Regions from separate parts of the Litoribrevibacter albus genome, predicted to be linked through region 2. Evidence: predicted binding sites of a transcription regulator. Region 2 holds the regulator's gene; each other region holds the start of a gene.

Evidence for each region. Region 2 encodes sigma-54, which starts transcription at its own class of promoters, with help from an activator protein. Its sites were predicted from a motif close to TGGCACNNNNNTTGCTNT; they were not measured.
Region 1: glnL (nitrogen regulation protein NR(II)) is a predicted target of sigma-54. The motif match lies at 1,775-1,792, and genes of this name have one in related genera.
Region 3: QQL66_RS19480 (pilin) is a predicted target of sigma-54. The motif match lies at 1,345-1,362, and genes of this name have one in related genera.

What each region holds. Positions count from the first base shown of each region.
Region 1 is NZ_BSNM01000027.1:80,826-84,111, forward strand. Features, by position in the region: gene glnA (glutamate--ammonia ligase) at 1-945, shown strand, start outside; gene QQL66_RS20100 (DUF4124 domain-containing protein) at 1,069-1,617, shown strand; gene glnL (nitrogen regulation protein NR(II)) at 1,824-2,897, shown strand; gene ntrC (nitrogen regulation protein NR(I)) at 2,894-3,286, shown strand, end outside.
Region 2 is NZ_BSNM01000011.1:435,240-438,525, reverse strand. Features, by position in the region: gene rapZ (RNase adapter RapZ) at 1-275, opposite strand, end outside; gene ptsN (PTS IIA-like nitrogen regulatory protein PtsN) at 328-774, opposite strand; gene hpf (ribosome hibernation-promoting factor, HPF/YfiA family) at 841-1,128, opposite strand; gene QQL66_RS09030 (RNA polymerase factor sigma-54) at 1,286-2,875, opposite strand; gene lptB (LPS export ABC transporter ATP-binding protein) at 3,048-3,286, opposite strand, start outside.
Region 3 is NZ_BSNM01000026.1:164,188-167,473, reverse strand. Features, by position in the region: gene QQL66_RS19490 (DUF1631 domain-containing protein) at 1-84, opposite strand, end outside; gene nadC (carboxylating nicotinate-nucleotide diphosphorylase) at 365-1,225, shown strand; gene QQL66_RS19480 (pilin) at 1,419-1,844, shown strand; gene QQL66_RS19475 (prepilin-type N-terminal cleavage/methylation domain-containing protein) at 1,930-2,349, shown strand; gene QQL66_RS19470 (O-antigen ligase family protein) at 2,346-3,286, opposite strand, start outside.

The DNA of each region.
Region 1 (3,286 bases), on a different contig from region 2:
GAAGCTGACTGGTCTACTCACGCAGATTTCGAAGGCGGTAACACAGGTCACCGTCCACGCGTTAAAGGCGGTTACTTCCCAGTTCCACCAATCGACTCTTGCTACGAAATCCGTACTGCAATGTGTGCTGCTCTTGAAGCAATGGGCCAAGACGTTGAAGTACACCACCATGAAGTTGCGACTGCTGGTCAGAACGAAATCGGTGTTCGTTTCAACACACTAGTTAAGAAAGCTGACGAAGTTCAGATTCTTAAGTACTGCGTACACAACGTTGCTCACATGTATGGCAAAACTGCTACCTTCATGCCTAAGCCACTAGTAGGTGATAACGGTTCTGGTATGCACGTTCACCAATCTTTCTGGAAAGACGGCGAAAACCAATTCGCTGGTGACGCGTATGCAGGCCTAAGCGAAACTGCTCTTTACTACATCGGTGGTATTATCAAGCACGCTCGCGCACTTAACGCTTTCACTAACGCTTCTACTAACTCTTACAAGCGTCTTGTTCCAGGTTTCGAAGCTCCAGTTATGCTAGCTTACTCAGCGCGTAACCGTTCTGCTTCTATCCGTATTCCATATGTTGCATCTCCAAAAGGTAAGCGTATTGAAGCTCGCTTCCCTGATCCAACCGCTAACCCATACTTGGCATTCGCAGCTATGCTTATGGCTGGCCTTGACGGTGTTAAGAACAAGATCCACCCTGGTGACCCAGCGGATAAAGACTTGTACGATCTTCCAGCAGAAGAAGCAGCAGCTATTCCTACTGTTGCTGAAAGCTTCGAGCAAGCACTTACAGCTCTTAGCGAAGATCGCGACTTCTTGAAAGAAGGCGGTGTATTCTCCGATGACATGATCGATGCGTACATTGAGCTTAAGAAACAAGACGTTGAGCGTTTGAACATGACTACTCACCCAATTGAGTTTGACATGTACTACTCTGTTTAATCTGTCCTTACGATAGATTGAGCTAAAAAAGCCTCCCACTGGGAGGCTTTTTATTTGCTATGCTAAAATCAGTTTTTATAAGATGATAGCCTTTCCCATTTTTGAGTAGACAGTTGATTTGCCATGAAAAATTCCGTTATTTTTACATCAGTATTGGCACTGGCATTAACGTGCACCAATACAGTGCACGCCAAAGTCTACAAATGGGTTACCGAAGACGGGACTGTGGTTTATTCAGACCAGCCCCATCCTGAAGCCGAAGTTCTTAATATTGAGCCCCTTCACCCTTACAAAGCACCAAGCTACAACCAACCCCAAGAAACCACGATCGAGAGTGAAAAAGCTCAGGTCAACGCCACCTCGCGATACAGCAGCGTTACCATTGACTCCCCTGAACATGAAGCCAACATACAAGGCAGCGCAGGCAGTTTCACCGTAGCAGTAAGCTCAAATCCGGCCCTTAAAAAAGGCGACAAATACCAACTACTCATTGATGGTAAAGCTCTGGGCGCCCCTACCAACCTAACGCAGTTCAATGTTCAAAACATCAATCGTGGCGAACACTCCATCGCAGTTCAAATTCTGGACAAGCAGGGTGAGAACGTAATCACCAGCCCTTCAATTACCGTATTTATTCATCGCCCAACCGTTAAACGTAAAACCCCCAAATAGACAATCCGATCATAACAAAACTTAATAGCACCATTTTAGTGCACAATGATTATTATCGCCCTAAAATAAACATATACACGAACAAGTTATTGGCTCCCATACCAGTAAAAGCGCACCAGACTTGTTATTTATAGGGCCTAAAAGCAATCACAGAAGCTGGCTTGCTTCTTGCTTTTGCTTAGTATTGGTAATTACTGTGCACTATTATGGAAAATCAATCGTCATATAAACGAATACTCGACAACCTGAATACCTCTGTTCTGGAACTGACGGCCGATCTGACGATCAGCTATATGAACCCAGCAGCAGAGATGTTGTTGCAGGTGAGTGCAAATCGCATGGATAACGTGCACATCAGTAGTCTCTTCCTCGAAGATGAAGATAACTTAGAACTGCTGGAACTCGCCGTTAAACGCGGACACCCATTCACCAAGCGTGAAACCACTCTACACCTCCCAACTCGGGAACCAATCACACTCGATTACATCGTTACTCCGATCACTGAGCTTCACAGCCAGACGTTCCTGATTATGGAGCTTCAACCGAGAGATCGCTTGATTCGAATCTCGCGCGAAGAAGAAATTATGGCGAAACAAGCTACCACTCAAGTGCTTGTTCGTGGCCTTGCACACGAGGTGAAGAACCCGCTCGGGGGAATTCGTGGTGCAGCCCAATTGCTGGAACGTGAATTAAACGACCCACAATTGGCCGAGTTCACTAATGTCATCATTGAAGAAACCGACCGGTTAAGAAATCTGGTCGACAAAATGCTCGGCCCCAGAAAGTTGCCAGAGCGAATCGAGACCAATATCCACGAGATCATAGAACGAGTCTGTACTTTGATAGAAGTGGAAACAAAAGGCTCGGTTAAACTCATTCGGGACTACGACCCCAGTATTCCGGAGTTTTTAGCAGACCCGTCCCAGCTTATACAAGCCATTCTGAACATCAGCCGAAATGCCATGCAGGCATTACAAGAAAACCACATCGACTCTCCATCTATCTGTTTTAAAACACGAGCACTGCGCCAGTTCACCATTGGTGCACAGCGTCATCGTTTGGTGTGTCAGTTGGATATTATTGATAACGGTCCGGGCATTCCCGAAGACATTCTCGAAAACATTTTCTACCCCATGATCAGTGGCCGAGCAGAAGGCACTGGTTTAGGGCTCTCCATTTCTCAGTCCATCATTACTCAACACGAAGGACTGATCGAATGTAAGAGTGAGCCTGGTAAAACAGCATTCACTATTTATCTACCTTTGGAGTTATCATCATGAACAAAACGAATAATGTCTGGATCGTCGACGACGACCGTTCAATTCGTTGGGTATTGGAGAAGGCCCTGTCTCAAGCCAATGTGCCCACCAGCAGTTTTGAATCCGGGGATGAGATCTTAAAGAAACTCCAGTACAGCCAACCTGAAGTGATCATCAGTGATATCCGTATGCCGGGCATCGATGGCTTAGATCTATTAGACCAGATCCAATCAGAGCACCCTGAAATTCCTGTCATCATCATGACAGCCCACTCTGATTTAGACAGTGCGGTGAAATCTTACCAACGTGGTGCGTTTGAATATCTTCCTAAACCGTTTGATATTGACGATGCCGTCACCTTGGTTAAGCGTGCACTCACTCACGCCCAAGAGCAAAAAGAAGAAGAACTG
Region 2 (3,286 bases):
TCGTCGCTGTCTAAAAAGATGATCTGATACTGGATGTTCTTTTGCTTTAGCGTTTTGAGCGTATTTGTCAGTTGGTCAGGAGAGCCATCGAAGTTTCGTATGTCGACGCTGATCGCTGTTTTTTCAAAGTCTGGAGAAACGGAAATCGTATCAAGTAAGTGAAGAAGAAGAGGTTCAGGTAAGTTATCGACACAATAAAAACCGCAGTCCTCAAGCGCATGAAGCGCGGAACTCTTACCGGAGCCGGAACGACCACTTACAAATACTAATTTCATGGGTTCTCCTTAGTGCTCCGATGTATGAGGCATTTATTAGTATAGTCAGATATCAACTGGTGATTACTTGAAACAGTTCTTCGTTTGAACTTGTGGCTCTCAGTTTGTCCCGAAACTCCGGGTGACTGAATTTCCCTGCAATGGTCGCCAGAATATCCAGGTGATCATCGTTTGCCTCTTGTGGGACAACAAGAGCAAAAATGATATCTACTTTTTGTTTGTCTAAAGAGTCGAAATCGATAGGGCTTTCAAGAACGAGAAGTACACCGGTTGGCTTTTCACAGGAAGGAAGTCTGCAATGGGGGATTCCAATGCCGTCTCCGAGTCCGGTACTGCCCAGTCGTTCTCTTTCAATTAAGGCATCAAAGATCTCATGCGCTGAAGGACCGGGGATGTGCTCTGAAAGAATACTGGATAGTTCTTCGATTGTGCGTTTCTTGCTCTGACAGGAAGCGCACCGTAAGGTGCGCTCTTTGGATAGTATGCTTGATAAATCCATTAATGTTGCTCGTCAATAATTCTTTTAACGAAGCTACATGTTTAAACGTTTCGATGTTTACTTAGGTTAGCGAGACTGAGATTTCTCTTTGTGTTTAATCAACTGACGATCTAGTTTATCTGTTAGTGCGTCAATCGCTGCATAAAGATCGTCGTGCTCAGCGTTAGCAAACACTTCACCACCGGTTACATGTAACTTGGCTTCTGCCAATTGTCTTTGTTTTTCAATACTCAGTGTAACTTGAACATTTGTTATCTGGTCATAGTGTCGCTCAAGTCGGTCTAATTTGGAAGTGACATAATCGCGAATGTTGGTAGTAATATCTAGGTGGTGGCCACTGATGTTCACTTGCATATAGGACTCCTTAAATTTGTATGCTGTGGTCCAAAAGATTCCAGCTACGTTTGTAATTGCTGGAGGAGGTCTGCGCCTCCTTCATCTTTAATATAGTCCTAGCATGGATCGAATACAATGACCTGTATCAATTCGCTTCTCTCGAACAAAACTATTTTTAAACCAATCGTTTACGTTCATTCGATGGTGGGATGTTCATTGCCTCCCGATACTTGGCAATGGTTCTTCTTGCAACTTTAATCCCTTGCTCACCCAGCAATGTGGCGATTTTGTTATCGCTGAGCGGTTTTTTAGGGTTTTCGGCAGCAACAAGTTTCTTAATAATTGCACGGATAGCGGTCGAGGAACATTCACCGCCCGATGACGTACTTACATGACTTGAGAAGAAGTATTTAAGCTCAAAAATACCTCGAGGCGTATGTATGTATTTTTGCGTAGTCACACGGGAAATGGTGGATTCATGCATTTCGACAGCTTCGGCAATATCATGCAGAACCAAAGGCTTCATTGCTTCATCACCATAGTCCAGGAACCCTCGTTGGTGCTCCATGATTTTGGTTGCAACCTTAAGAAGAGTTTCGTTACGGCTTTGGAGGCTTTTTAAAAACCACTTTGCTTCTTGCATGTGATCTTTAAGGAAGGTGTTGTCTGCACTGGAATCAGCTCGTCGAATAAGAGACGCATAACTTGGGTTGATGCGAATTTTAGGCGTGATTTCTGGGTTGAGATCAACTCGCCAACGTCCATTTACTTTTTGAACAATCACATCCGGGACAACGTAATCCGGCGTCTGTTGATTGATTTGTTCACCAGGACGAGGGTGAAGAGTTTGAATCAAACTGATAATTTCTTTAAGCACATCTTCTTTGATGCGGCCTTTTCGCATGATTCCGGCAAAATCTTTATTGCCTAACAATTCCAGATAGCGAAGGACAACAATTTTTGCTTCTGACAAGTAAGGAGTGTCAGCAGGCATTTGATTAAGTTGCACTTGTAAGCATTCTTGTAGGCTTCGTGCGCCTGTGCCTACCGGGTCAAAGCGTTGAATTAGGTGAAGAACGGCTTCAACTTCTTCAGTATCAATACGGTTTTCATCGTCTTCAGCAAAGTTTAATTCTTTGTTGGCGCTTTCACAGATGTCTTCAATCGGGGTGTGAAGATAACCATCGTCGTCGATGCCGTCGATGATATTTTCAGCGATGATTTTATCGGCGTCGGTCATTGGCGTTAGGTTTAACTGCCAATTAAGGTGATCCTGTAGCGTTTCTGTTACAGAATTCCGGGATTCAAAATCAAAGTCGTCATCGTCTGACGGCGCCGATGCCTGCGTTGGCGTGTGTTGATAAATATCATCCCAGCCGGTGTCGATGGTGAGGTCTTCTGGAATGTCATTATTCCATTCACTGTCGGTTTCCGAGGCTTCGTGAGCTGACGTTTTAAATTCGTCCTGGCTGTACTCTTCATGACTGGAACCGTCAAGATCACTGGAAAAGTCATGTGATTCTGAATTGGAGGAATTGTCCGACGGATCATTATCCAATGGCTTTTCGGCCATCTGGTCTTCAATGGAAGGTGCAGAGGCTTGTTCAAACTCTTCTTCCACTTCCAGCATTGGGTTGTTTTCCAATGCGTGTTGAATTTCCTGTTGTAAGTCTAAAGTAGAAAGTTGTAACAGTCTGATTGCCTGTTGCAACTGGGGCGTCATAGTTAGGGATTGCCCCATTTTGAGCTGAAGCGATGTCTTCATAAATTACAACGTATCCTTATGCTTTCACTCAGCGTGCGCGGTTGGTACTTATTGATGATCTACCGAAAACCGCACAAGCAATTTTTTTGCCACTAGCAACCAAGTATAAACCAAAATAATCCCGAAAGTGTTGATTTGTGTATCTGGTTGTCTGGCTAAATTAGGCCGTTAATTAAATATTAAAATTCTCGCCTAAGTAAATGTCTTTCACTTTCTGGTTGTTCAGGACGTCTTCGCTTTGCCCTTCTGCAATGATGTGTCCTTCCCCAACGATATAAGCCTTATCACAAATCCCTAAGGTTTCTCGTACGTTGTGGTCGGTGATGAGTACGCCAATACCAAGTCCCTTGAGATGGTTGATGATTCCTTGAATGTCGTTGACGGAAATTGGATCAACACCCGCAAAGGGTT
Region 3 (3,286 bases), on a different contig from region 2:
ATACGCTTTAACCGGCACAGACAAACCCTTAACATTTGTCGTAACACCTGGGTTAATTGAAACCACTTTATCTTGTGGGCTCATGTTCTTCTCCAATAGAAAGCTTACTAAGAGATTTTCAGCAAAATTGATGAAATTCCAGCCTTGGAATGACTGATACTAAGGTACTGCATTTATATACAAATGGAGTTTAGTCGTACAATACCTTAAAAATTCAGATTTATGTCACGTTTTTACGTATCTTTACGATAAAAAATTGACGGTTACTCAGAATACGCAAAGCTATTACAATAGCTTGTCAAAGGTGACCCAAAGCCGGCTACATCTGACTTCCTTGTTAAATTTTAGACAAATTGAGACCAATATGACTTCACTATCTCCTGAATTGATCAACAACATCGAGCTTTCTGTAAAACTGGCGTTAGCGGAAGACATCGGAGAAGGAGACATTACCGCTCAACTCATCCCGGAAGATCGTCAAGGGTATGCAAAAGTCATTACCCGTGAAGATGGCATTTTATGCGGCCAAGCCTGGGTCAACGAAGTATTCAAACAGTTTGATCCAAAAGTGGAAGTCATCTGGCACAAACAAGACGGCGACCACATTCTTGGCGACTCTTTATTATTTGAACTGAAAGGCTCTGCTCGATCACTTCTTACCGGTGAACGCTGTGCTCTTAACTTCTTACAGACGCTATCTGCCACTGCAACAAAAGCTTATGAATACGCACAACTTGTGGAAGGTACATCGGTAACTTTACTTGATACCCGTAAAACCCTGCCTGGCTTCCGTTTAGCTCAAAAATACGCCGTTAAAATCGGCGGATGTGATAACCACAGAATTGGTCTCTACGATGCGTTCCTGATCAAAGAAAATCACATCGCCGCAGCCGGTGGAATCAAACAAGCCGTGGAAAAAGCCCATCAAATCGCACCTGGAAAACCAGTGGAAGTAGAAGTGGAAACCTTCGAAGAGTTTGATCAAGCACTTGAAGCCGGTGCAGACATCATCATGCTTGATAATTTTAGCAACGCAGATCTCGTCAAAGCGGTTGAAATCAACAAAACGCAACACAATAGTAAGGCAAAACTGGAAGCATCCGGTGGTATAACTAAAGAAACGTTAAGAGCCAAAGCTGAAACCGGCGTCGATTACATCTCGATAGGTGCGCTAACGAAAGATGTTAAGGCGCTGGATCTATCGATGCGGTTTGTGGAGTTGTAATCCACCCTAACCCTTCTTGTCACAAGGTGACACTTTGCGTCACCTTAAAATAAACCTCCACAAAAGAACCAACACTCAAAAAAGCCATAACAACATGATTTTTAACAATTTTAAAGTTTTGGCACAATCAGAGCTTTAGTCCAGATATCCAAAACGGACAAAACTCTCAATCATTTCCTATGAGGAAAAAAAAATGACTAAGAATCAAGCACAAGCTGGTTTCACTCTAATTGAATTAATGATCGTAGTTGCGATCATCGGTATCCTAGCAGCAGTAGCAATCCCTGCTTATAAAGACTATGTATCTACCGCAGAAGGTGGTGCAGGTATGAAAGGCGTAAATGGCTTCGTACAAAAAGCCCAGACTTGTATTCAAACAGGTTTTGGCTGTACAGAACTTGGCACTGAAATTACAAACACCACTGAAACCACTCTCGAGTCAGGTACCGTCGCCAAAGATACCGCGTTTAAAGTTTCTTGGGACACAGGCGTTTGTAAAGTATTTGCCAACCTAACCAACTTAGGTGTTGTTAGCTTCTCCGCGTTATCTCAAGATACAGCAGCTGCGTCGGACGCACAGTGTGCAGAAGGTGCAGGTAACGTAGCAATCGGTAGTTAATAGCTCTACTGATTTTACAAGAACAATTGAAAGCCCACTATATGTGGGCTTCTTTTTTTCACAAACGAAGTTAGGAGGTCTTTCCATGAACAGCAAATCAAATAATGGTTTCACATTGATAGAGTTAATGATCGTGGTAGCTATCATTGGGATCTTGGCTTCAGTTGCAATTCCAGCATACAAGCAATATGTTGCAAATTCTCATGCAGGTGCAGCAATGAAAGGAATTAATAGTATCTCAGGGACAGCTCAGACATGCATTCAAACAGGTATAGGCTGTGACGATCTAAATACTTTGATCACAAATACTGTAGACCTAGTAGAAACAGCCAATGGAGGAACCATAGCAAAAGATGCCCCTGCAACACTTGAATGGACCGATGGACCTTGTAAAGTAAGCGCAATTCTTACTCTAAGTGGGGGGGTATCTTATCAAGCTATTTCAATTGATACGAATGGAGCATCCACTGAACAATGTCGAGACGGAGCAGGCACATCCAGCTAACGGTGAAAAGCTTGAAAGGAATTCACCCATATTCTTGGATAAATTTTTTGCCACTCCTCCATAGGCAGATAAGAAGAAGTAATAATAAAACAACAAAATATTACCAAGCCAATCAATAATAGCCGCCATAGCAATTTCAGCTGGATAGTTTTTTCCGATCTAATTCTAACAGCCAAAACCAAGACAAAAGCCAATTGAGAAAATGGCATAACAAAGACCCCACTTAGAAATGAGTATCCTATCGCAGCCCAAATAGCAACAAAATTTAATATTTGAGAATGACTTAATATTTTCTCCTTTATTCTTACTAACTCAGACCATAACAAAAAACCGCCCCAACAAATAAACACTCCAAAAATCAAAACACCATGCTCATACAATAACTGCATAAGAAAGTTATGAGGATGGGCATTTCCAACAGGCTTCCCTTCTGCATACGCATAGCTCATTGGTCCATAACCAAGTAATAAAGCGTCATAAAATTCATTTAAAACAAAAGTCCACATTTCAATGCGACCAGAACTTGAAGTTCGAAAAGTTCCAATGGACTCTCCGGTAAAAAACCAAGGCAAAGCCACAATAAAAAACAACCAAAGTCCTATACCAATTAATAATGTCTTTAAGATCAAACAGAACATGTTACTTCTGAGTTTTTTCTCAACCTGAAACAACACAATACAAAACGACAAAACCAAACAAAGTAAAGCACCTCTAGCCTCAGTCTGAAACAACACCATCCAATGAAAGGCAATAAAAAATATACTAATTCGACTATATCCTTTGAGATTTTTAAGAGCTATAGGCAAGAATAAAAAAGGCATCAAGATAACTTGTATCTGATTTAAAAAACGAGCATTAATAAATCCAGATATCAGATGATGAATATTTGGTTTGTTACCATCTATCAGATTAAATAGTAGATTTAAGAAAAACTGGA